Linked DNA regions of Cohnella abietis. The protein of the gene in region 1 interacts with the protein of each later gene in a pairwise test. Links are inferred from orthologs where the notes say so. Each region holds a gene or a part of one and is shown on either strand. Other genes may lie near its edges.

Evidence for each region.
Region 2: the proteins of tpiA (region 1) and pepT interact in binary tests that used the Escherichia coli proteins (3 or more experiments, as listed by UniProt). The link is inferred for Cohnella abietis from one-to-one orthologs.

What each region holds. Positions count from the first base shown.
Region 1 is NZ_AP019400.1:614,283-629,320, reverse strand. The notes cover bases 6,979-9,940. They hold tpiA (triose-phosphate isomerase), read right to left. Parts: upstream 8,857-9,940; coding sequence 8,101-8,856; downstream 6,979-8,100. Other genes in these bases: KCTCHS21_RS02665 (phosphoglycerate kinase), read right to left, coding at 8,868-9,940; gpmI (2,3-bisphosphoglycerate-independent phosphoglycerate mutase), read right to left, coding at 6,979-8,099. Also shown: KCTCHS21_RS02705 (dipeptide ABC transporter ATP-binding protein), read right to left, coding at 1-559; KCTCHS21_RS02700 (ABC transporter permease), read right to left, coding at 576-1,415; KCTCHS21_RS02695 (ABC transporter permease), read right to left, coding at 1,430-2,356; KCTCHS21_RS02690 (ABC transporter substrate-binding protein), read right to left, coding at 2,379-4,055; KCTCHS21_RS02685 (LysR family transcriptional regulator), read left to right, coding at 4,245-5,147; eno (phosphopyruvate hydratase), read right to left, coding at 5,240-6,532; more of gpmI, read right to left, coding at 6,567-6,978; more of KCTCHS21_RS02665, read right to left, coding at 9,941-10,049; gap (type I glyceraldehyde-3-phosphate dehydrogenase), read right to left, coding at 10,466-11,476; KCTCHS21_RS02655 (sugar-binding transcriptional regulator), read right to left, coding at 11,598-12,620; ATP-dependent Clp endopeptidase proteolytic subunit ClpP, read left to right, coding at 13,118-13,702; sporulation histidine kinase inhibitor Sda, read left to right, coding at 14,342-14,602; KCTCHS21_RS02635 (SIMPL domain-containing protein), read right to left, coding at 14,759-15,038. UniProt on the Escherichia coli protein: Involved in the gluconeogenesis. Catalyzes stereospecifically the conversion of dihydroxyacetone phosphate (DHAP) to D-glyceraldehyde-3-phosphate (G3P).
Region 2 is NZ_AP019400.1:6,471,941-6,486,956, forward strand. The notes cover bases 3,860-6,799. They hold pepT (peptidase T), read left to right. Parts: upstream 3,860-4,678; coding sequence 4,679-5,920; downstream 5,921-6,799. Other genes in these bases: KCTCHS21_RS28440 (hypothetical protein), read right to left, coding at 4,004-4,492; KCTCHS21_RS28450 (MGMT family protein), read right to left, coding at 5,886-6,215; KCTCHS21_RS28455 (S-layer homology domain-containing protein), read right to left, coding at 6,365-6,799. In the rest of the region: KCTCHS21_RS28420 (glycoside hydrolase family 20 zincin-like fold domain-containing protein), read right to left, coding at 1-998; KCTCHS21_RS28425 (sugar ABC transporter substrate-binding protein), read right to left, coding at 1,091-2,137; KCTCHS21_RS28430 (sensory rhodopsin transducer), read right to left, coding at 2,222-2,593; KCTCHS21_RS28435 (LacI family DNA-binding transcriptional regulator), read right to left, coding at 2,599-3,609; more of KCTCHS21_RS28455, read right to left, coding at 6,800-13,063; KCTCHS21_RS28460 (cache domain-containing sensor histidine kinase), read right to left, coding at 13,192-14,970. UniProt on the Escherichia coli protein: Cleaves the N-terminal amino acid of tripeptides.

The DNA.
Region 1 (15,038 bases):
CTAGCGCCGTTGTTGGTTCATCAGCTATAAGCAGCTCCGGACCACAGGCGAGTGCCATAGCTATCATGGCCCTTTGCCTCATTCCACCTGAAAGCTCATGGGGGAACTGCTTAACACGCAAGTGAGCTTCTGGAATGCCCACTTTCTTGAGCAAAGATATCGCCTGATCCTCTGCAGCTCGTCGACTTAGACCCAAATGTCGGATAATGACTTCCGTAATTTGCGAGCCGATAGTAAACAACGGATCTAAGGCCGTCATCGGGTCCTGGAATATCATTGCGATTTTCTTACCGCGAAGCCTATTCAAATCCTTTTTAGAAACAGAGGCTATATCTACGTCATTCCAGTTTATTTCTCCTGAGAGGCTGTACCCTTGTGCCTTATCGAATAGCTGGAGGATAGCTAGAGAAGTAACCGTTTTACCACTGCCGGATTCGCCAACTAGGCTGACAATTTCACCGCGATGGATATCCAGCTCCATTCCCTGAACAGCCTCAAGATTTCCTTTTATTGTCTTGAACTTAATAGAAAGCTTATTGATTTTCAAAAGTGGTTGCATACCCTTCACTCCTTTGCTAGTGCCGGCTTTTCTTCGGATCGAGTTTATTGCGCAGCTCATCACCCAGTATGTTCATCGATACGACCAGCAAAGTTAGCGCAAATCCCGGAAAGGTTGCAATCCACCACGCTACGGTCAAATAGCCTCTTCCCAGTGACAATAAGCCCCCCCAATCTGGCACTTCTCCATGGACACCTAGACCGAGGAAGCTTAGACTAGAGCCGACCAGGACAGCATTTCCTATCCCAATTGCAGCCATAACCAGTAGCGGGGAAAGTGAATTAGGCAGGACATGCTTCCATAGAATAGCTAATGGCGTAGCACCCGCTGCTTTCGCCGCTTCGATAAAGGGTCTTCCTTTTACCGACATGACTTGTCCCCTCATAATGCGTGCATAGCCAGGTATCGTAGCCGCACTGACTGCAATAATCATATTAAACAGACTTGCACCCAACGCAGCCGATATAGCCAGTGCTAGTAGGATACCGGGGATTGTCATGATTACATCTATAAAGCGCATAAGGACCATATCTGTTACTCTGCCTGTGTATCCAGCAATTACGCCAATCAAGGTGCCAATTCCGCCACCAATAATGACCGAAACGAGGCCAATGGCTAACGATTGCTGACTACCATAGACGATCAAGCTGAATATATCCCGGCCAAAATAATCAGTACCCAGCCAGTATTTACTGCCCGGAGAGGATAAGACATCATTAGCGTTCATAGCCGTTGGAGCATAAGGAGCGATAGCAGAAGGAAATATAGCGCATACCGCCATAAAACCCATAATGATTGCCGCCAACAATGGAAACCCGTATTTTCTTAACCTGCGAAAGTATAATGCAGCAGACATCCACAATTCCCTCCTTATGACTTTTGCCTGATGCGAGGGTCAATGATGGAATAAGAAATATCGACCAACAGATTGACGACTACATATATAATGGAAGTCAGTAATATAGACCCACGAATAACAGGCAAATCCTTCGTCATTATGGCATCGACAATGACTCTTCCTATTCCTTGACGCGCAAATATCGTTTCAATAACTACGGCTCCTGCTAGTAGCTCTCCGGTCAATAATCCAACCATCGTAACCGCTGGTATTAAGGCATTGCGTAGCACATGCTTGCCTATAACCATTTTCTCAGGCAGCCCTTTGGCACGTAGTGTCAGAACAAAAGGCTCATGAAGCACCTCAAGCACACTGTTCCTGACCATCCGTGCCAGAAAGCCGCTTCCTACTAAGGAGAGGGCACACACCGGAAGAACCAAATGCTCGATCCCCCCATTTCCGATAGCAGGAAACCAATTCAGCTCCACTGAAAAAACGAGAATAAGTAAAATAGCAGACCAGAATGTCGGCATCGAGATACCGGTAATCGATAGAGCGCGTATCACATAATCAGGCCAACGGTTTTCAAAAATAGCCGCTATGATTCCTAACAAAATACCGCTAATAACGACAGCTACGATACTCAGCAAGGTGAGAACAAGCGTAGACGGAAATTGCGCTAGCAGCTTCCGTCCAACCGGTTCGCCGTTGGTCAACGAGTGCCCCAGATCACCCCGCAGCAATTCAGTCATGTAATTCCAATATTGAAGAGGAATAGGCTGATCCAGACCAAATTGCTGTTTGAGATTTTCTAGCATTTCAGGTGTCGCAGTATTAGTGCTTGCCATAATCGTTGCAGGATCTCCAGGCAGAATATGCAGAATAAAGAAAACTAAAGTTAACGAGCCAAGGATGACCAGTAGTGATACAAACAATCTGCGAATAATGAATGCGGTCATCCTTATCCTCCTCTATTACTACTTATTTGCTGATCCATGCATCGTAAAATACAGGGAAACCTGTGCCATCGAATGAGATATCGTGTGCTTCTTTAACTGTTCCAATCGTGTACGGCAGTATATAGATCGGAATCGTAAACGTTTGTTCGGTCGTTACATATTGCTGAATCTTCTTATACAGATCAACTCTCTTGGCTGTATCCTGTTCTTGATAAGCTTGCTGCAACCATCCATCTAGCTGCTCATCAAATACTCTCGAGAAGTTGCCCAACACGCCAAAGTTCTTGGAGAAGTAACGACTACGCAATACGTCCGGATCTCCACCGAACAGGCTTGCTCCAGCTACATCATAGGCTCCGTCTGTAAGATTTTGAACATAACCAGCTACAGGAAGAACATCGAGTACAACCTCTACACCAATTTCCTTTAATTGCTGTTGAATGATGGTGGCAATATCCTGTCTTTTCTCCCGATTTCCGGCCATTTCTAATACCTGTATCTTTAATCTCTTACCGTCCTTGCTCCGATAACCATCCGAACCTTTAACCCAGCCCAGCTCTTCCAGCTGTTGATTAGCCAGAGCTACATCCGGCTTCCATGTATTTTCTAAAGAGGAATCATACCCTAGAATAGAAGGGGATAAAGGAGCCCAAGCCCGTTCATACGTACCGAGATAGAGACTTTTTACAATGCCATCGATATTTAGGCCCAGCTGCACGGCTTTACGAATTTTCACATCATTAAACGGTGCCCGTTCCACGTTGAAATGCCATGAGAAATTGCTGCCTAAGATTTCAGTTTCTATGACTTGAAAGTTCTTATCCGATTTTAGTGCGACAACATTTTGTGGAGGAATTAAGTCAGCAGCATGAACCTGCTTGCTTTGTAGTACACCAACTCGGGTTGCCTCTTCTTCTACATTTTTGATAATGAGCTTGTCCACATAAGCAGGACCTGTATGCTTAGCGTAAGGAGGTGCCCAGTTATAATTTTCATTACGTGCAAAAACATATTCCGTGTTCGGTTTCAGAGATTCAAATTTGAATGGTCCTGTTCCCACGGGGTTCTGTGCGAATTGATCGCCATACTTCGCTACAGCTGTCGGAGAAACGATCCCCAGTGGCGCTTTTGCCAGATTACCTAAGAATGGCGCGTAAGGTGCTTTTAATTTCACATGAATGGTGTATTCATCGATAACATCGGAAGATTCGAACGTGCCCAGCCAGCTAAGTGAGGTGCCTGATTTTGTTTCCGGATTCGTGATCCGATCAAAGTTGAACTTTACGGCTTCAGCATTAAACGGCGTACCATCATGGAAGGTAACATCCTTCCTAAGCTTGAATGTATAGTCTAGGCCGTCCGGTGAAGCATCCCAAGATTCCGCCAACCACGGTTTAATCGTATGATCTGGAAGCTCCGCAACCAATCTGTCAAAGATCGAACCGATTACTCTGTATTGTTGAGCCATTCCTGATTTATGAGGATCGAAAGAGTCGGCAGCAACCGGGCCCGCCAATGCGAAGATCAATTCTCCGCCATTGCGGGATTCCTCAGTCTTCGGTGATTCTTTGACATTCTCACTCTTCGGTGTTTCTGTGACAACTGCGCCCTCTTTATTCTTCGCGGCATCCCCACAGCCGGCCAATATACTTACCATCGTTAACAATAAAACACTAAGTACAGCCATTCTTTTTACCATTTTTCTCTCCGCCTATCCACATTTAATTTAATTGCAAGTATTCCCGTGTGTTTTATCTGCTTTATCTGTGTGTTATACTACATGATAAATTTGGTTTTGTAAAATTGAAAAAACGAATAGAAAATTCATTTTTTTCGAATTGACTTTCATCTGTAATTGATCATCTACAAGGAATTGGAGAGGGTTAGCATGGATATTCGCAGCATTAAAACCTTTCAGACTATTGTCAAATACGGCAGCTTTCAGCGCGCTGCCGAGGAGCTTCAATACGTCCAATCTACGATTACATTGCATATACAGAAGCTGGAGAAGGATATTGGGCAGAAGCTGCTGACGAGAGGGAAGAAGATTCAGCTTACTGAGGCTGGAAGATTATTTTTGGAGAAATCAGTCACTTTGTTGAAGGAGTACGATTTTCTTTACCATTCGATGGTGGGGTTAACAAGCGGTGAGATTGGAGTCATTCGAATCGGAGTAATGGAGCCAACGGCAAGCTACAGAATGCCGCACATTATGAAAGCATTTATGCAAAAATATCCGCTTGTTCAGGTCAGCATTCAGATCGGAAATACAGCGGCCTTAAATCAAATGCTAGAGGATGATGTCATTGATATTGCCCTCTGCACAACTCCGGAAAGTGCCCAGAACCATATCTTCGAGCCTTTGTTTGTTGAACAGGTTGGTTTGCTTATGCACAAAACCCATCCTTTGGCTAATCAAGACACCATCTATTTACGCGATATGAAGGATTCGGACATTCTTATTACAACCTCAGGCTGCCCTTATCGCAAGAAGCTGGAATCCTCCCTGCTGGAGAAAGGTGGACTCCCCTACCACAGCATCGAAATCGGTAACATGTCCGCGCTCAAATTTTATGTTCAGGCAGATTTCGGACTAGCCGTCGTACCGATCATTACAGCTGATCCCATCCCTGAGAATACCGTACTCAAAGCTGTTTATGACCTTAATTATGGCCTTGTAACTGGGATTCTGAGAAAGAAGGAGCCTCTCACCCTTAGCACGGCTACTGAAAACTTTCTAGAGATACTCAAAGAGAAGATCCGCATGGAGCACCCTCCGCTAGTTATTTAAAAAGATAAAAAGACCGAACCGCGCATAAGCGCAAGGGTCCGGTCTTCTTGTTATCTTGATGTCTGACTAAGATGTATGTGATGGAGCTCGTATTACTTGAAGTTTCTAAGGTTGTAGAACGCCTTTTTGCCTGCATAGATCGCAGTAGTTCCCAAGTTGTCTTCGATGCGAAGCAATTGGTTGTATTTCGCAACACGGTCGGAACGGGAAGGTGCGCCCGTTTTGATCTGACCTGCATTAGTAGCAACTGCGATGTCAGCGATTGTGCTGTCTTCGGATTCGCCGGAACGGTGAGAGATAACAGCTGTGTAGCCAGCGCGTTTCGCCATTTCGATAGCATCGAAAGTTTCTGTCAAAGTACCGATTTGGTTAACTTTAACTAGAATGGAGTTACCTACGCCTTTTTCGATACCATCAGCAAGACGCTCAGTGTTCGTTACGAACAAATCGTCTCCAACGAGTTGGATTTTGCCGCCCAATTTCTCAGTAAGCAATTTCCAACCTTCCCAGTCATCTTCGGAGCAACCATCTTCGATTGTGATGATAGGGTATTTGTCTGCCCAGCTAGCAAGCAGATCAACGAACTCAGCAGGCGTGTAGGACTTGCCTTCGCCTTCGAGGTGGTATTTACCGTCTTTGAAAAACTCTGTAGAAGCAACGTCCATACCAAGGAATACGTCAACGCCTGGCTTGAAGCCTGCTTTTTCGATCGCTTCGATAACAGTCGTGATTGCTTCTTCGTTGGAAGCGAAGTTAGGAGCGAATCCACCCTCATCGCCTACAGCAGTGTTAAGACCTTTTTTGTTCAATACGCCCTTAAGGGAGTGGAAAATTTCTGCGCCCATACGAAGAGCTTCAGCGAATGTAGGTGCGCCAACTGGCAATACCATGAATTCTTGTACGTCAACATTGTTGTCCGCGTGAGCGCCACCGTTGATGATGTTCATCATTGGAACTGGCAATGTTTTCGCATTGAAGCCGCCGAGGTAAGTGTACAAAGGAACATCAAGAGCTTCTGCAGCTGCACGAGCTGTTGCAATGGATACTGCAAGGATAGCGTTAGCTCCCAGCTTAGCTTTGTTATGAGTTCCGTCGATTTCGATCATTTTTTGATCGATTACAACTTGCTCAAGAGCATCGTATCCGATAAGTTCAGGAGCGATGATTGTATTAACGTTATCAACCGCTTTAAGTACGCCTTTACCTAGATAACGGTCTTTGTCGCCATCACGAAGCTCAACTGCTTCATGAGCACCTGTGGAGGCGCCGGATGGAACGATAGCGCGGCCTAAAGCACCGGATTCCAAACGAACTTCAACCTCAACTGTCGGATTTCCCCGGGAGTCCAATACTTCGCGTGCGTAAACATCAGAAATAATTGTCATGAGTAACACTCCTCTAAGTTAAATATGAATTAGGTTAAAACAAGGACTTACCTGTCATTTGCTCTGGCTGTGGAAGCTGCATGAGCTTGAGAATCGTCGGTGCGACGTCCGCAAGAATACCGCCATCACGAAGCGTATGACCCGCTTCTGTCACGATACAAGGAACAGGGTTCGTCGTATGCGCCGTGAAAGGACGCTCGTTATCGTCGATAACCATGTCTGCATTGCCATGATCGGCAATAATGACGCAAACTCCACCTTTGGCAGTTACTGCTTCAACTACGCGACCTAGGCACTCATCTGTTGCTTCTACCGCTTTAATCGTCGGCTCAAGCATACCCGAGTGACCAACCATGTCCGCATTAGCGAAGTTAAGGATAATCGCGTCATGATGCTCCGCTTCGATTTCCTTCAGCAACGAGCTCGTTACCTCGTAAATGCTCATCTCTGGCTGAAGGTCATAAGTGGCAACCTTCGGTGAATTGATGAGTATGCGAGTTTCGCCTTCCAGAACGTGATCCCGTCCACCACTAAAAAAGAACGTAACGTGCGGGTACTTTTCCGTTTCGGCAATTCTGAGCTGTTTTTTACCATGCTGTACTAGAACTTCACCTAAAGTGTTATCAAGTTCCTTAGGCTTATACGCAACAAACCCGCCTACGGTTTCCGCAAAAAGCGTCATGCAGACGAAATACAGGTTTTTAGGGAAATTATCTCCACGATCGAAGCCACGGAAATCTTCATTCGTGAAAACATTAGATAATTGTATAGCACGGTCAGGGCGGAAGTTGAAGAAAATAACCGCATCCTCAGACTCAACCAGTCCGACTGGCTTTCCATCTGCTCCTACGATTACTGTCGGCAGGACGAACTCATCATATACGGACTTCTCGTAAGATTCCTTCACGGCTTGAATCGGATCTACTGCCGTCGGGCCATCTCCATACACCATTGCGCGGTAAGATTTCTCTGTCCGCTCCCAGCGCTTGTCACGATCCATCGCGTAATACCGACCCTGGATTGTAGCAACTTGTCCTACACCAAGCTCTTCAATCTTGCCTTGCAATTGAGTTAAGTAACCAACCGCACTGTCTGGCGACACATCACGACCATCGAGGAAAGCATGGATGTACACTTGCTCCAAGCCTTCCTTCTTAGCCAGCTCCAATAGCGCGAATAGATGAGCGATGTGGCTATGAACACCACCATCGGATACTAAGCCGTACAAATGAAGCTTCTTGTTGTTGGCTTTCGCATGCTGTACCGCACCGAGTAAAGTGGAATTATCGTAAAAGTCCTCATCGCGAATCGATTTAGAAATACGAGTCAAATCCTGATACACGATCCGGCCTGAGCCGATGTTAAGATGTCCGACCTCGGAATTACCCATTTGTCCTTCCGGTAGTCCGACTGCTTCCCCGCAAGCCGTTAGCGTTGTATGGGGAAACGTGTTCCATAAACGATCAAAGTTCGGTTTGTTGGCTTGGGCAACGGCATTACCATGAGTGGTCTCACGAAGGCCAAAGCCATCGAGAATAATAAGCGCAACCGGTCTCGGAGCTGTCATCTTACTTCGCCCCTTCGACTAACGCCACGAAGGAAGCTGGCTCAAGGCTAGCGCCACCAACCAAAGCACCGTCGATATCGGATTGACCCATATATTCAGCTACTGTGTTCGGCTTAACGCTTCCGCCGTATTGAATGCGAACCTTATCAGCTACTTCAGCACTGAACAGTCCAGCCACAACGCCACGGATGTAGCTAGTTACTTCGTTTGCATCTTCAGAAGTGGAGGATTTACCAGTCCCGATTGCCCAGATTGGCTCATAAGCAATAACGGATTCAGCAACCTGCTCAGCAGTCAATCCTGCGAGCCCGCCTTCTGTTTGAACGCGTACAACTTCTTTTGTCTGGCCAGCTTCACGCTCTTCAAGCTTCTCGCCAACACAGATAATTGGAGTAAGGCCATGACGGAATGCCGCGTGGGCTTTCTTGTTCACGATCTCATCCGATTCAGCAAAATATTGACGACGCTCCGAGTGACCGATGATGACGTAATGAACGCCAAGATCCTTCAGGAATACACCGCTGATTTCGCCTGTATAAGCGCCATTGTCTTCGAAATGAAGGTTTTGTGCACCGACTTTGATCGTCGTGCCTTTAACAGCTTCAATCAAAGCAGGAAGTGCAGTAAACGGAGCGCAGATCACGCTCTCTACTCCAGCAACCTCAGCTTTGCCTTTAACCTCAGCAACGAAAGCAGTAGCTTCGCCAGCTGTTTTGAACATTTTCCAGTTACCCGCAATAATTGGTGTTCTGCTCATTTATGTCACCTCTATTTGTCGTTTAGGGCTACAACGCCCGGAAGGACTTTACCTTCCATGAATTCCAGCGAAGCTCCGCCACCTGTAGAAATATGGTTCATTTGATCAGCAAGCTTAAACTTCTCAGCCGCAGCAGCAGAATCTCCACCGCCAATGATCGTGTAAGCATCAGTAGTAGCACAAGCTTGAGCTACTGCACGTGTACCGTGGGAGAATGGCTCTAATTCAAATACGCCCATCGGTCCGTTCCATACAACAAGCTTGGAATTCTTAATCACTTCAGCGTAAATTTCACGCGTTTTAGGTCCGATATCTACGCCTTCCCAGCCAACAGGAATGTGATCAATATCAACGATGTCTTTGTTAGCATCTACTTTGAAGTCATCAGCAATAACGATATCAATCGGCAAGTAAAGGTTCTTACCAAGCTTCTTCGCCTTCTCAACAAACTCCAGCGTCAGTTCCAGCTTGGAATCATCACACAACGAAAGGCCGATTTCTTTTCCTTGAGCTTTCAGGAAAGTGTAAGTCAGCCCGCCGCCAATAATAATATTATCTGCAATCTCAATCATCTTATTGATAACATCGATTTTGTCCTTAACCTTAGACCCACCAACGATTGCCGTGAAAGGACGCTCAGGATTGTGCAAAGCTTTACCCAGTACATCCAGCTCTTTCTCCATCAACAAGCCAGACACTGCTGGAATGTGATGCGCGATGCCTTCAGTAGAAGCATGTGCCCGGTGAGCAGCGCCAAATGCGTCGTTCACGAACAAATCAGCCAAGTCAGCGAAAGCTTTGGCCAATTCGGAATCGTTGCTCTCTTCACCTGGGTGGAACCGTACATTTTCAAGCAGCAATACATCGCCATCATTCAGCTCAGCTACTTGAGCCGTTACACTAGCGCCAACAACTTCGTCAGACTTGCTAACTGGCTTACCTAGCAGTTCAGAAAGACGAGCAGCAACAGCAGTCAAACGAAGACCCTCAACGACTTCGCCTTTAGGACGACCTAAGTGACTAGCCAGGATAACCTTTGCGCCATTCTCGATCAAGTACTTGATTGTAGGCAATGTCTCGCGAATACGAGTGTCATCAGTAATAACGCCATTCTCAAGCGGTACGTTAAAGTCAACCCGAACAAATACTTTCTTCCCTGCAACATCGACTTCTCTTACGCTTTTCTTGTTCAAGAGTCAAACCTCCTCGGATGGTCTGTATATCTCCGGGCGCAAAGCTAGGCTCCAGATAAGGGAGCCTAACAAGTGTCCGTACTAATGTATTTGTTTAAGCTCCCCTAGAAGCGCAGTCTTGCGCGGGGGAGCATCGCTCTTCATCATGCTCCCATAAGAAGCGCAGTCTTGCGCAGGGGAGTCTCGCTCTTCCCCAGAGCCCGGAGCGCAGCAAAGCGCGAAACGGGGTCCCCTGCCTGCTCCCTAGGTAAAGCGTAGTCCCGGTTTGCAGAGCAAATCCGGGACGGAGCGATCCTAGCACACTGTAACCCTATCCTCCACCAAAAGCCGCTCTCCCGACAACCAACGGGTGTCCAGAGGGCAGAGCCCTTGGAATCCCCCTTCGGGAAGGGGGACTTAGGGGGATGCGTATTCTCTTATAGACCTTTGCTTGCAATAAAAGCAGCCAAGTCAACAACGCGGTTGGAATAGCCCCACTCGTTGTCATACCAAGAAATAACTTTAACCATGTTGCCTTCTACAACCATTGTGGACAATGAATCGATTGTGGAAGAAGCAGGATCGCCGTTGTAGTCACTAGAAACAAGCGGCTCTTCGGAGTAGTTAAGAATTCCTTTAAGAGGACCGTCAGCAGCAGCTTTCAGAGCCGCGTTAACTTCTTCAACTGTAACATTTACTTTCAACTCAGCAACGAGATCCGTTACGGATACGTTCGGAGTAGGAACACGCATGGACATTCCGTTCAATTTGCCTTTCAATTCAGGCAATACAAGGGAAACAGCCTTAGCAGCACCCGTGGAAGAAGGAATGATGTTCTCAGCAGCTGCACGAGCACGACGCAAATCCTTATGCGGAAGATCAAGAACGCTTTGATCGTTCGTGTAAGAATGGATTGTGTTCATCATGCCTTTAACGATTCCGAATTGGTCATTCAATACTTTAGCGAATGGTGCCAAGCAGTTCGTTGTACAAGAAGCGTTAGAGATAATTGTATGAGCAGATGGATCGTATTTGTCGTTGTTAACGCCCATAACGATAGTGATGTCTTCGTTCGTAGCAGGAGCGGAGATAATAACTTTCTTCGCGCCGCCTTTCAAGTGAAGCTCTGCTTTTTCTTTAGCAGTAAAGATACCTGTAGATTCAACAACGATTTCAGCACCTACAGAAGACCAAGGCAGGTTACCAGGATCACGCTCAGCGAATACTTTAACTGTTCTGCCGTTTACGATAAGTGCGCCTTCGCCCACTTCAACCGTTCCGTCCAATTTGCCGTGAGTTGTATCATATTTGAGAAGGTGAGCAAGCGTGTTAACGTCAGTCAGGTCGTTGATCGCAACGATCTCTACATTCGGGTTGCCTAGAGATGCGCGGAATACGTTACGTCCAATACGTCCAAATCCGTTAATACCAACTTTTACTACTGCCATGATTGGTTTCCTCCTTGGAATAACTATCTTTTTTTTGATCTATATATCAGGCGCCGTAAGCGCCGAGATCACTATTAAATAGGATTACCCTATTACAGCTGTTAAAACTTAATGTAACCAATTATACATGTCGTAAAGCTTCTATAGCTCCAGCTTCATCCGTAACAAGTATATCGTCATGCCCAAACCTCATAACTGATGCGATCGCTTCGCCCTTGCTTTTCCCGCCTGCGATGCCGATGACAATACCCGCAGCTTCAATGTCCTCCAGACGCAAGCCAGCTGTTGCCATTCGATGTACGACTTTGCCGTTACGATCAAAATAGTAACCAAAGGCTTCCGCAAGTGCTCCATCTTTTACAAGCTCATCCATAGTCTCATTATTGAGCTTACGGCGTCTTGCCATAGTTGCAGCATCACCAATGCCATGTACGACAATCCTTGCACCGCGTATCATGTCGACCACTTCACTTACATTAGGGTCCTGCATGATCGTCTTATATGCTTCCTCACTTAGATGATCGGGTACGTGGAGCATACGATATCGTGCTCCTGTACGCTTAGCTAACTCCGAGGCAATTGTATTTGCCTGATAGTCAACACTTTCACCCAAGCCGCCCCTAGCAGGTACGAACCAGTTTTCCTTCAGCTGTGATGGCATTGCGAATTGCGCTGCCATGCGAGCCATCGTAGAACCACCCATTACCGCAACGACATCCCCTGGCGAAAGACTATCCCGTAGCACTCGGCTTCCAGCCATTCCGAGCTCCATTTTAATATGGTCGGAAGTGTCTGAGTCGCCTGCTACAATAATAACCTTATTTAATCCGAACGCTGCACGTACCTTTTCTTCTAAATCCGATAGCCCGAACAATTCCTTAACGATCGGCTCCATATCTTCTACAAGCTGGCGTCCGCTATCGCTAAGTGTCATACCCGCCGTTGCTGTATCTAACAGCCCTTGTGCACGTAGAACCTCAAGCTCTGTTCGTAGCACCCGCTCCGTCATATCGACGCTAGAAGCAAGCGTGCGACGACCAATTGTACCCGTCATGTATACCCGGTGCAGAATTTGGTACCTTTTTTCCATCACCTGCAGAAGATCAGGGAGTAGCTTCTTCTGAATCTCAACGATTTCCCGCATTCTCTCCGTGTATCCTCCTGAGACCGAATGGCTTTAAGCGGTAGCAAGCTCACTACTTAGTTGGACGTAAATCGTCCCGCCACCCCTTTTTAAGTCCCACCTTCATTTTAACGAATTTTCCTCATAGTTGCAAGACCTCCCGTACACGAAATTATCAAATATAAGAGCCCGTTTTCTCTTGCTTTTTAACACCGTATCACATATAATAACTCTTGCTGTACTAAACGAGCGCCCGTGGTCCAACGGATATGACGCAGCCCTCCGAAGGCTGAGATTGAGGTTCGATTCCTCACGGGCGCGCCAAATTTTATTTCTCCAACCAATAGCATACAGCACAACCGACCGTTCCATACGGTCGGTTTTTTTGATTCTCGGCCCCTTATATGCGGTTTATCACTACCTATAAGTTTCCTTCAAAAGCCTCTTTGACTTTCTTTGACTTTTACCTGCAGATTCGCTATGATTATAAAACCAAAACATGAGGAGGGACGTCAAACATGAGTTTTGTGCCTATGGTTGTCGAGCAAACCAACAGAGGAGAACGGGCGTACGACATCTATTCCCGCTTACTCAAAGATCGAATCGTATTTTTAGGTACTCAGGTGAATGACGTGGTTGCCAACTCTATCATCGCCCAGCTGCTGTTCCTAGCAGCCGAAGATCCAGAAAAAGACATCCACCTCTACATTAACAGCCCCGGCGGCTCCATCACTTCCGGTATGGCCATTTACGATACCATGCAGTTCATCAAACCAGATGTTTCTACAATCTGTGTCGGTATGGCCGCATCAATGGGAGCATTCCTGCTTGCAGCAGGCGCCAAAGGCAAGCGCTTCGCACTTCCTAATAGTGAAGTGATGATTCACCAGCCACTTGGTGGTGCAGAAGGTCAAGCCAGTGACATTGAAATTCGGGCTCGACGGATTCTGAAGCTAAGAGATAAATTGAATGGCATTCTGTCAGAACGTACAGGTCAGCCTTTGGAACGTATTGAGAAGGATACAGACCGCGACAATTTCATGGAAGCAGAAGTTGCCCAGCAGTATGGCCTCATCGACAAAGTAATCGACAAGGTCGTTTAAACTCACATCTTATTAGAGTAAACCTTAAAGAAGCCACTCGTAAGTTCACTTATGGGCGGCTTCTTTTCGTATTATTATGGTTCTTTCGGAAAAATCCCCAGAATCCTCGATCCTTAGTAGCCCTCAGTGCGTTATTTCTAGAAAAGTCCCAGAATCCTCGATCCTTAGTAGCCCTCAGTGCGTTATTCCAAGATAAGTCCCAGAATCCTCAACTTTTAGTAGCCCTCAGTGCGTTATTTCTAGAAAAGTCCCAGAATCCTCGATCCTTAGTAGCCCTCAGTGCGTTATTCCTAGAAAAGTCCCAGAATCCTCGATCCTTAGTAGCCCTCAGTGCGTTATTCCTAGAAAAGTCCCAGAATCCTCGACTCTTAGTAGCCCTCAGTGCGTTATTTCTAGGATGGCCCCCCCCTTTTGCGGTATAAGATATAAATTTCACCAAAAATTTTTGCCTCAAGAAAACTTAGCCACAAGACAACCCTGATTTAACACAACTTAATGCATGTGTCAACATAAATTCAAAACTTTGAATACCCTCTCTGCTAGGCGGACAATCCATGGTAAACTGTTTTATGAGGTTATACCAATTACCTCCAATTCTAGTTATCTCTTAGGAACTCTGGAAGAGAGGGAGGGATCTTTATGCCTGAACGGTCCTATCCGTACCTTGTGACCAATACAAATGAAGACAACGCGCCTTATCGAAACATCAATGAAGGCCACATCGACATGGTGGCTGCACGCAGATTAAGTGATAAAGCGTCATTGCTACGCCCATTGAAAGACGAACACCTTCTTGAGGTTTATAGGGAAGCCAAGAAAATGAACTTATCCGATGAATTCATTGAATTATTGGAAGAGGCACTCTCCATTCGCCAAATAAGTCATTACAAGGAAGCATAATCAAACTACTGCGCCCCTTAATCGTCACCGCCCTCCTCATAGGTTGGCGGTTTTTATTTTTCCATCCCTCACTTGCAGCTGATCTTTAATGAACACAAAGAAGAGGCGAAGGAACAAGTCCCCGCCTCTTCTCCAATCATATCGCACATAAATCAACTACTTCATTTCGTATTGCACGGTTACATTCGCGCGGATCTCAATCTGTCCCGTTTGCACGGATGTGGATGAGCCACCAAGCATATCACTCATCTGCGCCTTAGCTGCTTCCATCCCATACACAATCGGGATGTTAGAAACATCTCCCTGTACAACATTAAGTACCCCTTTTAATTTGCGGTTGGAAGAGGCTGCAAGTACATTTGCTTTTTTCGAAGCATTAGCCATTGCTTTCTTAAGCGCCTCTAGCTCATATTGGTCATTCTTCTCCGTGCCGAAT
Region 2 (15,016 bases), 5.9 Mb from region 1 along the record:
AAGGTTTTCCCGCATCCCTCGCAATTGCAGAACCAATAGGACTCCTCGCTTTCCTCGAAATCGATGCCATCAAAGCCCAATTGCACGATGCGACGCATCGACGCTTTCAGATAAGCTATATTTTCCGGCTTGCTCAGGCACAATGTATCGAAATCATTTACGAATTTTCCATCCTTGGGTAGAACCATTCTCTTGTCTTTATTAATGCTTGGGTAACCACCGTTATAGCTGTTCAAGCCGATATACGCATAAAAGTCGATGCCTAGCTGGTGCCCATAATCGAATAACCGCGATAGAAACTCTTCCGTAATATTCGGGTGTGTGTAGGCGACCTCGATCCAATTGCTGCTTTCTTCATTCCAAACCTTCATCTTATAGTCTTGAAGCATCGTTTCGGGATACTCGTCAAATTGGAAAGGCCAGTATCCGTACATGCACATATTAAATTGGTTAATCTTGAGGTCTGAGCAAATATTCAAATATTCTATCCATTCCTCATAGCCCCATAGCTGCATATCAAATCCAATTCGTCCATAGCCCGCATACCAGGCAAACGTGTTCGATATGGAACGTTTTTCGATCGAAGGCCAATCTAGAATAGTAATCTCAGACAGAACATATCCCCCGTCATCTTGACGCTGGAGCAGCTGCTTAAGCGTTGAGAGCGCATTCACATAACCATCACGATGGGCAAATCCGATATGAACAGCTGCTTCTTCGACCTTAATGGTGTAGCCTTGCAGCAGGAACAATTCAGGCTGCTCGATTGACTCGTTCCCCGAAAGCCGATCATAAAGAATAATATCTAAATGCGTGGAATCCGCGGTGTCTACCTGTAATGTGATGTCCTGATAATTCCACAGCTTCTTATCTGCAATTTCTTTTACTTCAAGCTCCGAATTTGTTAAACCGATCGTCACCAGATTAAACCCTTGAAATCGATTCGTCGTACCCTCGCCATACTGAAAGCTTTTTGGTTCGGGAAGTAATGCACGCATCGCCCTTCCTCCTCTTGGATGTCTTATAGTGATGATTACTTGGATTTGAGGTTTGGAGAAGGAACCACTATCGCAGTCCCTTCTCCCCTACATTATTTACCTAGCCACGACCAGCTTTTCCAGTCATAATCCTTGATATTATCAGGGGTAATCACTTCAGGCTTAGGAAGTGGAGTCGTATCCCCAAGATCCTTGCCATCCATTGCTTCCATTAGCGCTTGAAGAGCAACCTCTCCCAGAACAACTGGATCTTGAAGCACTTCACCTATCCATGCTGAATTTCCGTCTTGGATGAATTTAAGGACCTCTTTGTCGCCCGCTATTCCGATGAACTTTACTTCCTTATCACGATTCGTACTTACCGCGGCATTGTAAGCTCCTAGAACTAATGCATCATTATGTCCGCTTACAACATCGATAGATTTATTACGTTGAAGAACATTCTCGAACAGAGTCTGAGCTGAGTTTCTATCTCCTTTAGGGTCACCCTCTTCGATCACTTTAGCGTTAGGAAAAGCTGCTTTAATGACGCTGGAGAAGCCTTCAAAACGATCTACTGATGCTTGACCGGATGCCGGTACCGTTAAGTAAGCGACTGTAGGGTTGTCCTTATTCAGAGTTTTCAAATAATTTACAGCAACTTCACCTGCGGCTTTGCCCATTTCCTTGAAATCATGTCCTACGAATGTTTCCCAAACTACATCTTCCGGATTGTCTGGTGATTGCGGATAATCGCCAACTACGATTTTGACACCCTTCTCATGTAGCTTCACAAGCGTCGGAATAATGGCTTTACCATCAACAGGGAATACTACGATCCCTTTAGCGCCTAACTGCGCCATATTTTCAAGCTGAGTAATTTGCGTGTTAATATCGAATTTACCGTCCTCGAATTGTAGCTTTAAGCTTTTGTCTGATTTCTTAGCATAGTTGTTCATGCCGTCAATCGCACCTTGGTACCACGGCCAACCGAGGTTCATTATGGCTCCACCAATTAAGATTTGATCGCCGCCACTTGTCGGACTTCCACTTGCATCCCCACCGCTAGATGAAGACTCTTTGTTTGAATTCGAACAACCAACGAGCACTAACGATAATACCAACATAGCTGCGAATGACTTGACCCAACCCTTTTTCATAGATGATGCCTCCCTATTATGTTATAGTCCCCGAGTTAAACTCGGGAGCCCATGAAACCAGATGTGACAAGCGGAGGAGTGTCCTTAGACACTTAAACCCATAGTTGTATAGAAGGCCATATTAGTTTGTCTCGTATCCAGTCTTCCGTATTGAACGACAACTGGCACATCGCTGACTAGCTTTACGGCATATTGCGTTTCTCGAGGAACGATGTACCCATTCAAGTGCTCGGGGTTGTCCAATCTAAAGCAACGAACCCTCTCCCCTTCTACTTCAGCTGAGATAGTCCCGATAGGTTCTTGATCTGCAAAATAGAGAGTAAACTCCACCGTTGCCTTCGTTGCATTCATATTAAGTACGATGATAGACTCGTGTCCTTCGAGCAAAGAATCACCAGCAGGTGGCAATTCGCAATCTGGAAATACCCATTGCAGCTTTCCGTTGTTGTCGTTCATGATGATCATCTCCCAGTTTGACTAGATTCATTGATGATAAGCTTCGGTTCAAGGACGATTTTCTCAAACATCTTTAAGTTCTTATTCTTCTCTTTCCTCATGATGATGTCCCCAGCTATAGACCCAATCATATGTGCCGGTTGGATAATTGAAGTTATCTGCGGTTTAACTAACCCTGTCTCATCGTTGGCATCAAAGCAAACTGCTGCAATATCATTCGGAACATTGAGACCTCGTTCTTGGATTGCTTTAATTGCGCCATATAGCAGAAAATCATTAGCTGCGAATATTGCGGTTGGAAGCTCGTCCTGCTGAAGCCATTCGTTCATAATCTGATAACCGCTCTCTCTGCGGAACTGTCCAACCCCAATCCACTTCTCATGGACGGTTATGCCGTTATCCTCCAGACATTTCTGGAAACCAAGCAAACGCTCCGCCGCTGTTGATTGATTCTGAGGTCCGGTAATGATGGCAAGCTTTTTATGCCCTTGATCTACTAAATGCTTAGCTAGGTCATAACCCGCTTTGACATTGTCTATAGTTACAACATCGAAATTTTCCTGCGTGTTCGGTAGGTTATCAATGAAGACGAAGGGGATACCCGAGCGCTTGTATTGCTCGAACAACTGCGGATTCCCACCTACGGTTGCAATTACAAGCCCCGTAACCTGCTTCTGGAGGAGTAGCTGAACGTACTCTTCTTCCTTCTGAATATCCTCGTCGCTGTTGCATACGATGACGGAATGCTCGTTCTCACTGGCAATTTTCTCAACGCCCTTGATCACGCTGGCGTAGAAGCTGTTCGAGAGATCCGGCACGATAACACCAATCGTATTTGCGCTTTTGCGCTTTAAGCTTCTAGCGACTTCATTTGGATGATAGCCTAGCTCCTTGATGGTTTTTAGAATGAGCTCTCGCGTATCCTTATTCACTCTTCCCGTTCCGTTAATGACTCGGGACACTGTGGAAATAGATATATTGAGATGTTTGGCTATATCCTTAAGTTGCACTGACACTTTTATCCCTCCCACCATTTTGCGAGAACGTTCTCTCAACTTTGTTAAAAAAATATCGGCTACCCGATAAGTGGTTTTCTACTAAATTACCTGTCATTCGACACATTCACAATAATGATTGCGTTTACATTCGTCATTTTACATTAAAAATTTGCTCTCAGCAAGATAAAAATAAAAATTATTTATTCAACCGTCTTCTCACAAACAGGCAGAAGGATGAAAAATGGTTAATTTTGAGCAAACGTTCTCTCACTTAATAATAAAATATAGCTAGTTGTTTGTCAACATATATGACATATAATTTATAAAAAGCGTGTTTTCAGTGTGTGACCCTATAATAAAGTAACATAATCGTGCTGCCGAACCGTCTAGATTCATAACAAAACCTCACAAATCAGTAACTAACCTTACACGAGAAGCCGAGAGGAATAATTTCCGACAGGTACCTATTGATGAGCTCCTTTTCAATTTCAGTCAGAATAGTTGTCGTATACACGTTAAAATGAAGGGTCCCCGTATTCATATCAAGTCTGCTGAAAGTCATCCCTCCACTCGCGAGCATCGTATTAATAACGGCTACAATACCGTACTGATCCAAATCTCTTTGCATGGCTGTTTGTACAATCTTCTCGGGTAGCTCATACACCTGGGGCACGCTATCGGCTTGAATCATCGAATACGCTTTGATTTGAAAGCAAACATAGGAAGGCAAATAACCAGAAACAAACTGCTTCAAGGCAGCGACATCCTGCTCGGGCAGCTGTAAATCATTATTCCAGACGTACAGTGTCGCCTTGTTCTTTCCATTAGTATGGGCCCTCACATATCTCAGCTGAGGATTATATTTCTTAATGAGATATTCAGACAATAATCGCGTTCCCATCGCTATTTCCTCCCGCTATCCGAATAGGGTCCTAGATTAGCTGTGTGACTCCATGTTTGCGCTTACATGATATTGTATTTCCTTGAAGCCAGAAATAGTATGAATTCCCTTAACCCAATGGCGGATCTCAGCATTTCATACTCTCTCCGAACTTTGGTAAAATAGCTTCAAGGAGCTGATCGCACAATGAAGGATGAAATTATAGCCAGATTTAAGACGTATGTTCAAGTGGACACCCAGTCCGATGAGAGCAACAAGACTTGTCCGACTACTGAGGGTCAATTAACGCTTGGGAAAATGTTAGTTGAAGAGCTAAAGCAAATTGGAATGGAGGATGTTACGGTCGATGCCAATGGATACGTCATGGCTACACTGCCTGCTAACACCGATAAGAACATTCCCACAATTGGGTTCCTCGCGCATCTCGATACAGCAACCGACTTCACGGGCAAAGATGTAAAGCCTCAAATCGTAGACAGCTACGACGGCAAGGATATCATCCTTAACGAAGCTCAGAATATCGTGCTGTCGCCACAGGATTTCCCAGAGCTCTCCAGCTACATTGGGCAAACTTTAATTACAACTGATGGAACGACACTACTAGGTGCAGACGACAAAGCAGGCATGACTGAAATCATGACCGCAATGGCTTACTTGATTCAGCATCCTGAAATTAAACACGGCCGCGTCAGAGTCGCTTTCACTCCGGATGAGGAAATCGGGAGAGGGCCTCATCGGTTCGATGTAGCTGCTTTTAATGCTAGCTATGCTTACACAATGGACGGCGGACCGCTTGGCGAGCTGCAATATGAGAGCTTCAACGCTGCTGTTGCTCGGATTACTTGCACAGGAAAGATCGTTCATCCAGGGACGGCCAAGGGTAAAATGGTAAACTCCGCGAAGATCGCGATGGAGATTAATAATCGGCTGCCTGCGGAAGAAGCACCGGAATATACAGAGGGCTATGAGGGCTTCTATCACCTCATCTCGATTCAGGGGGACGTTGAAGAAACCAAGCTTCATTACATCATTCGGGATTTCGATAAGGAACGTTTTGACGGGAGAAAGGCAGAGCTGCAAGAAATCGTGAAGGAATTACAGGAGACATACGGAGAGCAACGGATATTACTTGAAATTAAGGATCAGTACCTCAACATGCGGGAGAAAATAGAGCCCGTTAAAGAAATCGTAGATATCGCCCATCAAGCGATGGTGAACCTAGGCATTGATCCCATCATCCGTCCGATTCGCGGTGGCACCGATGGCTCTCAGCTGAGCTACATGGGATTGCCTACTCCGAATATTTTCACAGGTGGAGAGAACTACCATGGGCGATACGAATACGTCTCAGTAGATACGATGATTAAGGCTACTAACGTGATCATTGAGATTATTAAGCTTTTTGAGCAGAAGTCGGCGGCGGAGTAAAACGGTAAATATCGAGGTCTATGCGACCGCCTAAGCCAATCTCGACGTGCTCATTTTCCAAATAGAGAGCTTGCATATATCGCCCTTCACCTTCTTGAATGGCAATTTCCCCTTTAGCATTAACAACTCTATGCCAAGGCAGGTCATGCTTCGCGCTCAGCGAATGTAGAATTCTAACGACCTGCCTGGCCCCTCTTGGGCTCCCCGCACATTCCGCGATTTGCCCATACGTCATCACACGTCCTTCTGGTATGCTTTTAATAATCTGAACGACTCGTTCTGTAAATGGCTGCATTCGTCTAACCTTCCTCTTCTCGTAGATAGACTTGGTATGCCCATTCTAGCACATTTCCCTGCACTAACCACTAGTCCCCTTTCACATAATAGAATAGCAAAAGCTGCTAACATCAATCGTCAGCAGCCTTTGCATCTTTCATTTATCGCTTACTTCAGCAAGTTCCAGATAGCCTGCGCTGTCTCTGCGCGAGTCACCTTGTCTGAAGGGCTGAAGTAGCCTGCTTTTTTGCCATTCATGAGCCCGGATTGAATCGCTTTGTTAACAGCTTCAGTTGCCCAGCCGGAAACATTGCCGCGATCTTGATAACTGTTTAGTCCGTCGTTATCCGAAGTCAGCTCATGCTTCGCATATTCGGATGCCCGAACGAGTAATGTAGCCATCTGCTCACGGGTGATCTGCGCATTAGGCGTAAACTTATCATCTGCTACACCTTGGATCAACCCTGCGGCATAGGCCGTACGAACCGCTTCAGCATACCATGCATCGGATACGATATCCTTAAATGGGGCCGTTTCCTTCACTGCTTTCAAATTGAACGCACGGACGAGCATCGCCGTAAACTCAGCCCTCGTTGTAAGTCCGTCTGGCTTGAAGCTGTTTCCGTCCACTCCCGAAACCACATACTTAGCCGCAAGTGTTTTGATTGCATGGGATGCCCAATGGGTGATTGGCAAATCCGCGAATTGCTTGTCGTACTCCATGACCGCGTATTTACTGAAATGATGGAGCTCCGTAGAGATGATTCCTTTGGAGGCATCTAGTATTCCTCCGACATACTCCCAGCTGAGGTTTGTTTCATTGTAATAATAAATTCCGATTAGATCTTTATTCTGCGAGGTTTGGTACGAAAGCTCAATGTGAACAGCATCCGTGAAAGAAGCCAATCGCGTCTGTTTGCCTTTATTGTTGACTGCGTAAAGCTCTAATTCATATACGGTTCCCCCAGATTTCAGCGAGGAATCACCAGTAGCTGTCGTTACAGTTGCCGATACGACCTTCACAATGATCGATGTCGCATCCAGCGCTTCCTTCACCGCTTGCTCTTGCAACGCCTTCAGTACGCTGGATGGAATGACTATAGTTGCTTGACCCGCTTGAACAATTAAATCATGATTTTGAAGCCATTCAGCTACGTTCATCGGCAGAGACAGCGATTCCTTGCCTGATTGGAGCGGAATCGTTCCGTTGCCTTCTTTTAGCTGCGATTCAGTTACTTTCTGCATTGTCGGGCTTTCTGGATTTGACGTCACAACACTGCTGCTATTGTTATTATCGTTAGGGCCAGCTTCTGTTGAAGAAGCTGCTATAGCTAGTGTCGGCTGACTAACCGCAGGCGTTCCCGCCAATCCGTGGTTGTCCACTGGAGTCACTTCAAACTTGATATGTTTACCTTGATCCACTGCAATTGGAGAATAAGATGCACTTGTTGCGCCCACTATCGCGGAATAGGCCCCATCCAACGTGCTGCTAATAAGCCAACGGTAAGTCGAAGCCCCTTCCGTATCTCCTTCATCGGGATCACTAAATGTATGCGTTCCTGTTAACGCTGAGCCCACTTGTGCCGCACCTGTGATGCTTGCCGTTGCAGTTGGTGCATGATTTGTACCGCTACCATTGCCGCCCCCAGCCGCAACGACCCGAATAGGAGTCTCTTTTAGTAGAATTTGATCTCCGCTAGACTTATCCGTAACGTTAACTGTAAGGATATAGGTCCCCTGCTCTTCAATCGACAATATTACGTCTCTCGTCAGCAGCTCTGTGCCCGCGGGAACGAGCCATTCGAATGTTCCTCCATCTACATTAGTTGTCGCATCGCCCTTCACCGCATACTGTACTATTAACATACGCTCACCCGACGTAGCGTTTCTCGCCGTCAAGGTTAAAGCCTTGTTATCTGTCGTAGCGAACTCCGACCCCGATACTGCCGCACGAGCAATGACCTTGTCTTCCAATAGAACGACATCGTCCACCCATAAGGTAGTCCCTGCACGAACGATCACCTTCAATGCTGTTGTGCCAGCAGCGAAGTCTCCAAGGTCCTTGAATACGAATTTCTTCCATTCTGTACTCCCGCCAATAGACAACGCCCCGGAGTCTCCGACATAAAGACCGAGCTCAGCTCCGTGTTCATCCAGCTGCATAATTTCAACACTTGCTCCGTTTGGTGCTGTTGCCATATCTTTCGTCCATAACGACAGGACATAGCGCTTCGCTGAATCGATGGATATCGAATCGCTTCCCGTGTAGGCATCGCCACCACTTGGTGTCAGCTTAACGCTAAAATCTCCACCATGCTTAATGCTCGCATCCAGCGTAGTCCTTTGGCTAGTTACCCATGGTCCAAGCTCAAAACCGCCATTGCTTATCAAGCTAACAGGCTCAGGTTTTACTGCACCCCCATAACCGTAAGTAAACGATATTTCGCCAAGCTGAGGTGACCAGGATACTTCGTTGTCATCTCGGAAGAGCACTTTCAAATAATTCGTCCCTAACGGAAGAGTATCATTAGACACATTGATGTTGGTCCAGCCGTTAGGCGTAAGACTCTTCACTTCCTTGATCTCCAGCTTCGTCCATGTGGAGTTATCTGGAGATCCATAAAAATCAACCTTCATCGCACTCGATTGGGAATAAAATTTCGCCAAAAAGCTGTTCATATTGCGTACATGGTAAATTAAATACTCATTCGTGTTGGACATTCGGGCAATCCGGCTTGTGTCTCCATTCGCAATAACTGGATTCGAGGAATCCAGACCGAAATGACTCGATTTCTCAAAAATACCATCCATATTATCAAGGGTATCCTTGTAGATTAAGCTGTTGCCGGATACTACGACATCATCGATCCACGCTTTACCTGTCGTCCCTGCCTTCGTTCGAACGATAAATCTAATTCCCGGAGCAAGTGTAGTCATATCATGGATTGAATACTCTGTCCAAGCTGTTGTTCCGCCAACGGCTATCGTTTGGCTTCCCGTATCAAGCAGTCCAAGATCATTGCCATATTCATCAACCTGCATGATTTCGACTTTGACTCCATGCTCGTCAGAGATCCCCTCCGTTTTCAGCCAAAGCGAGGTCGAATAGCTTTTCCCTATTTGCACATCCACAACAGAACTGGACATGATACTAGCATTACTGCCTGCAATCAATTTAGCGCTTTGTCTACCGCTGTGTTTCACTTCAGCATCTAATTCGGCGCCGGATTGGACAGCCCATAGACCTGTTTCAAAGCCGCTCTTCTCAATCAGGCTCTCCGGTTCCGACTCCTCATGACCGTATTTGATCATTACTTCACCGATTTGCGGTGACCAGCTATTGTCATTTGTCTCACGGATGACAGCCTTCATAAAGTTCGTATTCCGAGGGATATTCTGAGCAACCTTCGTTACAGAAAACCAGCCCCAATCGGTATCTTCTTTATTCCTATCAAGGACGCTCACGTGGGTCCAGGTTACATTATCAGAGGAGGCATAGAAATCAATGTCAGCTTTAGTTGCCGTATAAGCCTTTAACGAAAACTCAGAGATTAATGGCTTGTTATAGACGAAATATTGGTCTGAATTCTCAAATCTCGCAAGACGACTCGTATCTCCGCCAGCTATGTTCGGACTACCTCCCTCCAAACCAAGCAGGGCAGAATTCGCATATAAGCCGCTCATATCATTAAAATAATCAATGTAAGTTTGAATAAACTCGCTATCTAGTAGCACCACATCATCTATCCATACTGTTCCTGTAATATTAGCCTGCACCCGAACAATAACCCTCAGACTTGTCGCAGCAGTTTCAACCGAATCAATCTTGAATTCTGTCCAGTTATGAGTACCTCCCGTTTGGATTAAACCATTGCTTTTGGAATAAATACCGATGTCGCGACCAGCTTCATCTACCTGCATAAGCTCAACCTTCACCCCATCGGGGGAAGATATCCCTTCAGTTTTTAATCGTACAGAAAACGAATGCTTCTTGCCTGCGCCAATGGCTGCCAGTGCACTCTCCACATAGGGTCCCTGTCCCGTAGCTGTCAGCCTCGCACTTTTCTTACCTGTAGCCCTTACCTCTGTATCAATCTCGGCATCTTTATGACTCGGCCAAATACCGGCTTCAAACCCATTGTTGTCCACCAAACTGTCCTTCTCATTTACTTCATACCCGTAGTTAATCGTTACTTTCCCAATCTGAGGTGTCCAGCTATTCAAATTGGTCCCCTTAAGCACGATTTTTAAATAATCTATTCCCTGCGGCACCTTGCTGGAAGACAAGGTAAACCCATACCAACCATATTGCGTGTCTGTACGCTCGCTTTTTTGAACGGTTACCGGTAACCAGCTCTTGTTATCGGAAGAGCCTAGAATTTCAACATCATCGGTTGAATCGGAGTATAATTGGACCTCAAAGCTCCGAATATTAGGCTTGTTGTAAACAATAAATTGATCCGTACCTGCTGTTCTGGCAAGACGCCCCGCATCTCCGCCTGTGTTACCCGGATTAGAGCTATCCAGACCCACAAATTCAGAATGTCCAAATATGAGATTCATATTATCCAATGAGTCAACGAAGGTTTCAAGCGCATACTGATCTGTCAGTAGATCAAGCACTGCTTTCCTAGCTGCCAAGATAGCTTCCGACTCTCGGTTATATTTCGTTCCACTGGAAATGATCGAACCTGCGATCTTCTGAGCAAACTCGCCTTTGCCATCTTTCTCAAGCAATTTAAGTAGCTCATAATCCTGAATGCCCTCTAATTGCACTTCACTTCTCATTGAGCTCATTACATCTAGGTTTTCTTTGTCTGGATAGATTAACCATGCATCTCCAGGACTGCCATAGTCCGACTCATGAAGAACATCGTCTTCTCCTGTTATTTCTATTTCGGATAACTGTAATCGATAATCCGTACACTGATTACCACTGCACCCAAGCTTGGTTGCCTTCACACGCACATATTGCGTCATAATTCCAGGTAGATTATACGTCGTATTAGCACTATTATAGGTAGTCTTCTCTGGCTTTGGAAAATCCACCTCTGTCACTTGAGCGATCCAGCTAGAGGTAGCAGAATCATACGTCTCGATTGTAAAATCGACAGGAAAACCATACCCGAAGTTCCCCTCGTCAATTCTCGGCATTATCGCAACCTTACGGATCTTCTGTTCATTACCGAGATTAATCGTAATATATTCTTCTGCATTCGCGGTTTCATTGGACTTGCTGCTCCAGCCCAAATTTCTTACGTCCGCCGTAACGACACCATCTGTAGCTCTTGAAGGAGCCCAATAATCCCAGCCCGTTTCACTACTAACTTCAACGCTTTTACCGATAGAGATCGGTTCTGGCGACCAGATGTTAAAGCCATAATGGAGATACCCCGTCATTCCATTCTTGAAGGTGTACCAGTGGGGAAGCAATGTTTTCGTTAAATGCATATCGTAAAGCCTGTTTAAGTATTTACCTTGAGGATAATTGCAAATGTACAGCCACAATTCCTTACCTAATCGTTGCATTTCCTTATGAAAGCTCTGATTAAGATCGAATACATCCTGTTTCACTACGAATATATCTAGACCGGCCGCGCTCTGCTCCTGCCTGATGACCTGTGCATCCGTTGTCTTCATGCCATGCGTGGCTCCGTTCGAATCTTGAGCGGTTCCCAAGGTATGGATCTTCTCATACACCCAATTGTTATCGGAGTTGTCCTGATTAGTCTTCGGTTCATCTCCCCCGCTTTGGATGAAGGTATCCAGCCACCCCTTCTCTTGTAAATGCTCTGCGAGTGCAGGCAAGTATTTCGCTAGCCATGCTTCTGCTTTCGGATCGTCAATGGTTACATTATCTTGTGTGATGACGCCGTTCTTGTTCTCCAATATAGACAGCAAATACCGGTCGTCGACGTTCTTACCCAACAATAAACTTACACCGTGCAAATAGTGTCCTGATCCCTTGTCCTTAAACATCTGAACAAACCTGTCAAAATCAGTCCAGTCGAACACAATATTTCCTTCCGTATCAATGCTTGAATCCTTTTGTAAAAAGGCGATCGGACTGAGCCATAACACATTATTCCGATGGTCAGCCATGTAAGCTGCCATTCTATCCATAAGTGTCCACCACTCAGCACTCCACTGAACAATTCCGTACTGATAATCGATTGCAGCTACTCCATGAGGAGCCCATCCGGCTGAGACCAGCCAGTTATCCACCATATATTCCGTATTCCTAAGCTCAGGCACTGAGACATCATGTACCCGCAAGTGAACATCAACTGCATACTGTTCTTGATTGGCATTAATGTGAACCGTTCCATAATAATCACCTGCAGGTGCGTCACTCGGAACGAATACCTTATACCAGAAAGGCTGGGTCGTGTTCGCAGGCAATTCCGCTAGCTGGGAAGTGGGGAGAAGGGGATCAGGATACAGCATGGAGCTTGCATCTGGTGGATATAAAATTTCTCCCGGATCTACTTCCGGAGAATGACGCCGTAGCTTGAGATATTCGATAAGATTAATAGAAACGTTGGAAAGTGTGAAGTTATTTGGCCCGACTAAGCCGGACGGGGTTACTTGAATATCAGACAACAGATGATCAGAGCGGATGACGATCTGTCCGGAGCGATATTCGTTTTTCGCTGCAATAATTTCTAAATTTTGCGAGGCATTCGGGTTAACTAATGTGCTTTGAAACACCTTCGTTAACGAATCACTGGTCCACACTTGAGTCGAGGCGGACGTTGACGTGACGTTCTCTTCTCCGGAAGCGGCATAAACCCCATTAATGGATGCGCTTCCAAAAGATGATAATAACAAGACGAATACGAGAATGCTGCATAGGCTTTTTTGCATTCATAACCCTCCATTTGTTGATTATTTACGGTTGCGCAATAATCGTAACAGGTTGCAGGAGGGTTATCATTCCCTAAACTTTTGATTAAGTATGATATCTTTTGAATTAATAACTTATTAAAACCCTGTCATAGTGCTATAGGATCAGTAACAGGATATCTGATCTTGACCACGACTCCATCGTTCACATTGTTGACTTCAACGCCATAAGCTTCTCCAAACTCTAGAGCCATCCTTTTACTCGTATTCACAATTCCGATCCCTGTCGAGCTACCAGCCAAATTTTCATTAACATTCTGAAACATCCGCTTTGGATTATGCTTAATTTGTTTTTTAATTAAGGCTAGACGGTCAGGCGGAATTCCGCCCCCATTGTCGGATACGATTACGGTCAGTGTATTCTGATCATCTATTGCAGCTGATATTTGTATATGAAGAAAATCCTTATTCCTAGCGTGTACTAGAATGTTTTCCACGAACGGCTGGATAGACATCTTCATAATTTGCAAATGTAAGAGCTCTTTGGGGATAGCAATCTCGGATTGGATATGCGGAAATCTTTCACGGAACAAACCGAGATAATCCTCAAGATAGCTCATCTCCTTATCCAGCGCTACCCATTTTTCATTATTATAGATCGTATATCTTAGCGTGTTCCCTAGCTTATTCAGCATCTCGCTGCATTGATAATCATTGTTCAGCACTGCCGTCATACTAATCATTTCAAGTGAGTTGTATAGAAAATGAGGATTCATTTGCCCTTGCAGCGCGGATAATGCCGCCTCTTTTTCTCTTATTTCCATTTCATAATTATCTCGAATTGTGATTTTCAGATTGTGCACCATTTTATTAAAGGAGTTACACATGAGTCCAATTTCATCTGTCGCATTGGTATCTATTTTGACATCCAGATTTCCTTTGTCCACTTCCCGGAAGGATAGAATAAGTCGTTTAACTGGACTTGTAATATATCGAGAAAACACAAAAGCCCCCACCACGAACAGAAGCAAAAACCCACCAAAAAGCATGTACACATCATTTCTGATTTTGATGACATTGCTGGCCACTTCCTTGTAGGGAAAAACATTAAGAACCTTCCAATTTTTGTTGGAAGATTCACTACTAACCGCAATATATTTCTGTTTATCTAGCTTAAATGAGGTTATACCGTCTTTCATATTAGCCTCATTTGCGTTAACTTCCTTAAGCATTTCATGGGCTTGTTGATCAACCTTCTGAGGGATTGGGTAGATCATTTCTCCAGAATAATTGGTTAACATCGTTTGACTACCACTTGTATATCGAACCATATCCAAGCTTTTTTCAAATGCTTTAACATTAAGGTCGATACATATAACACCCCAGGTACGATGGTCGTAATCTCGAATGACACTAATAAGTGATATAACATGTGGCACCGTGTTACTGCGTTGTATCAATATTTCTTGTTCATGGGTAGGAAGTATGATTTGATCTTCCTTTGACAATCTTAATTGCTCTTTCCATTGATCTAAATAAAACGCGTAATCAGACTTTAAGGCGCCTAGCTTTTGCTGATGAAATATGGTGTTATTGTTAGTTGCAATATATATACCTTCTACATTTGAATTAGACTTAAATATATCGATCATATACTCATCAAGTCTAAGCTGGTCGAAAATATCAGGGTAGGCTCCACGAACAGAATCGCTATAGGTTTTTAGAATAGATAGCAAGTTATCATTATATTTAAGATAATTCACGGCAGACTTCGCCTCTGACATAATGAAATCCATATTCACTAGTATTTGATTACTCGTTTGCTGGCTGTCTTCAATCACTGTTTTTTCCATCAGCTTCAGATAGTGATTAGAGAAAAAAGTGGCAGACACTACAACGGGTATAAATACTAATAGTACATAAGACATGATGATCTTAACCCGGATGGAAAGCGCCCTTATGTACCTGATAGCT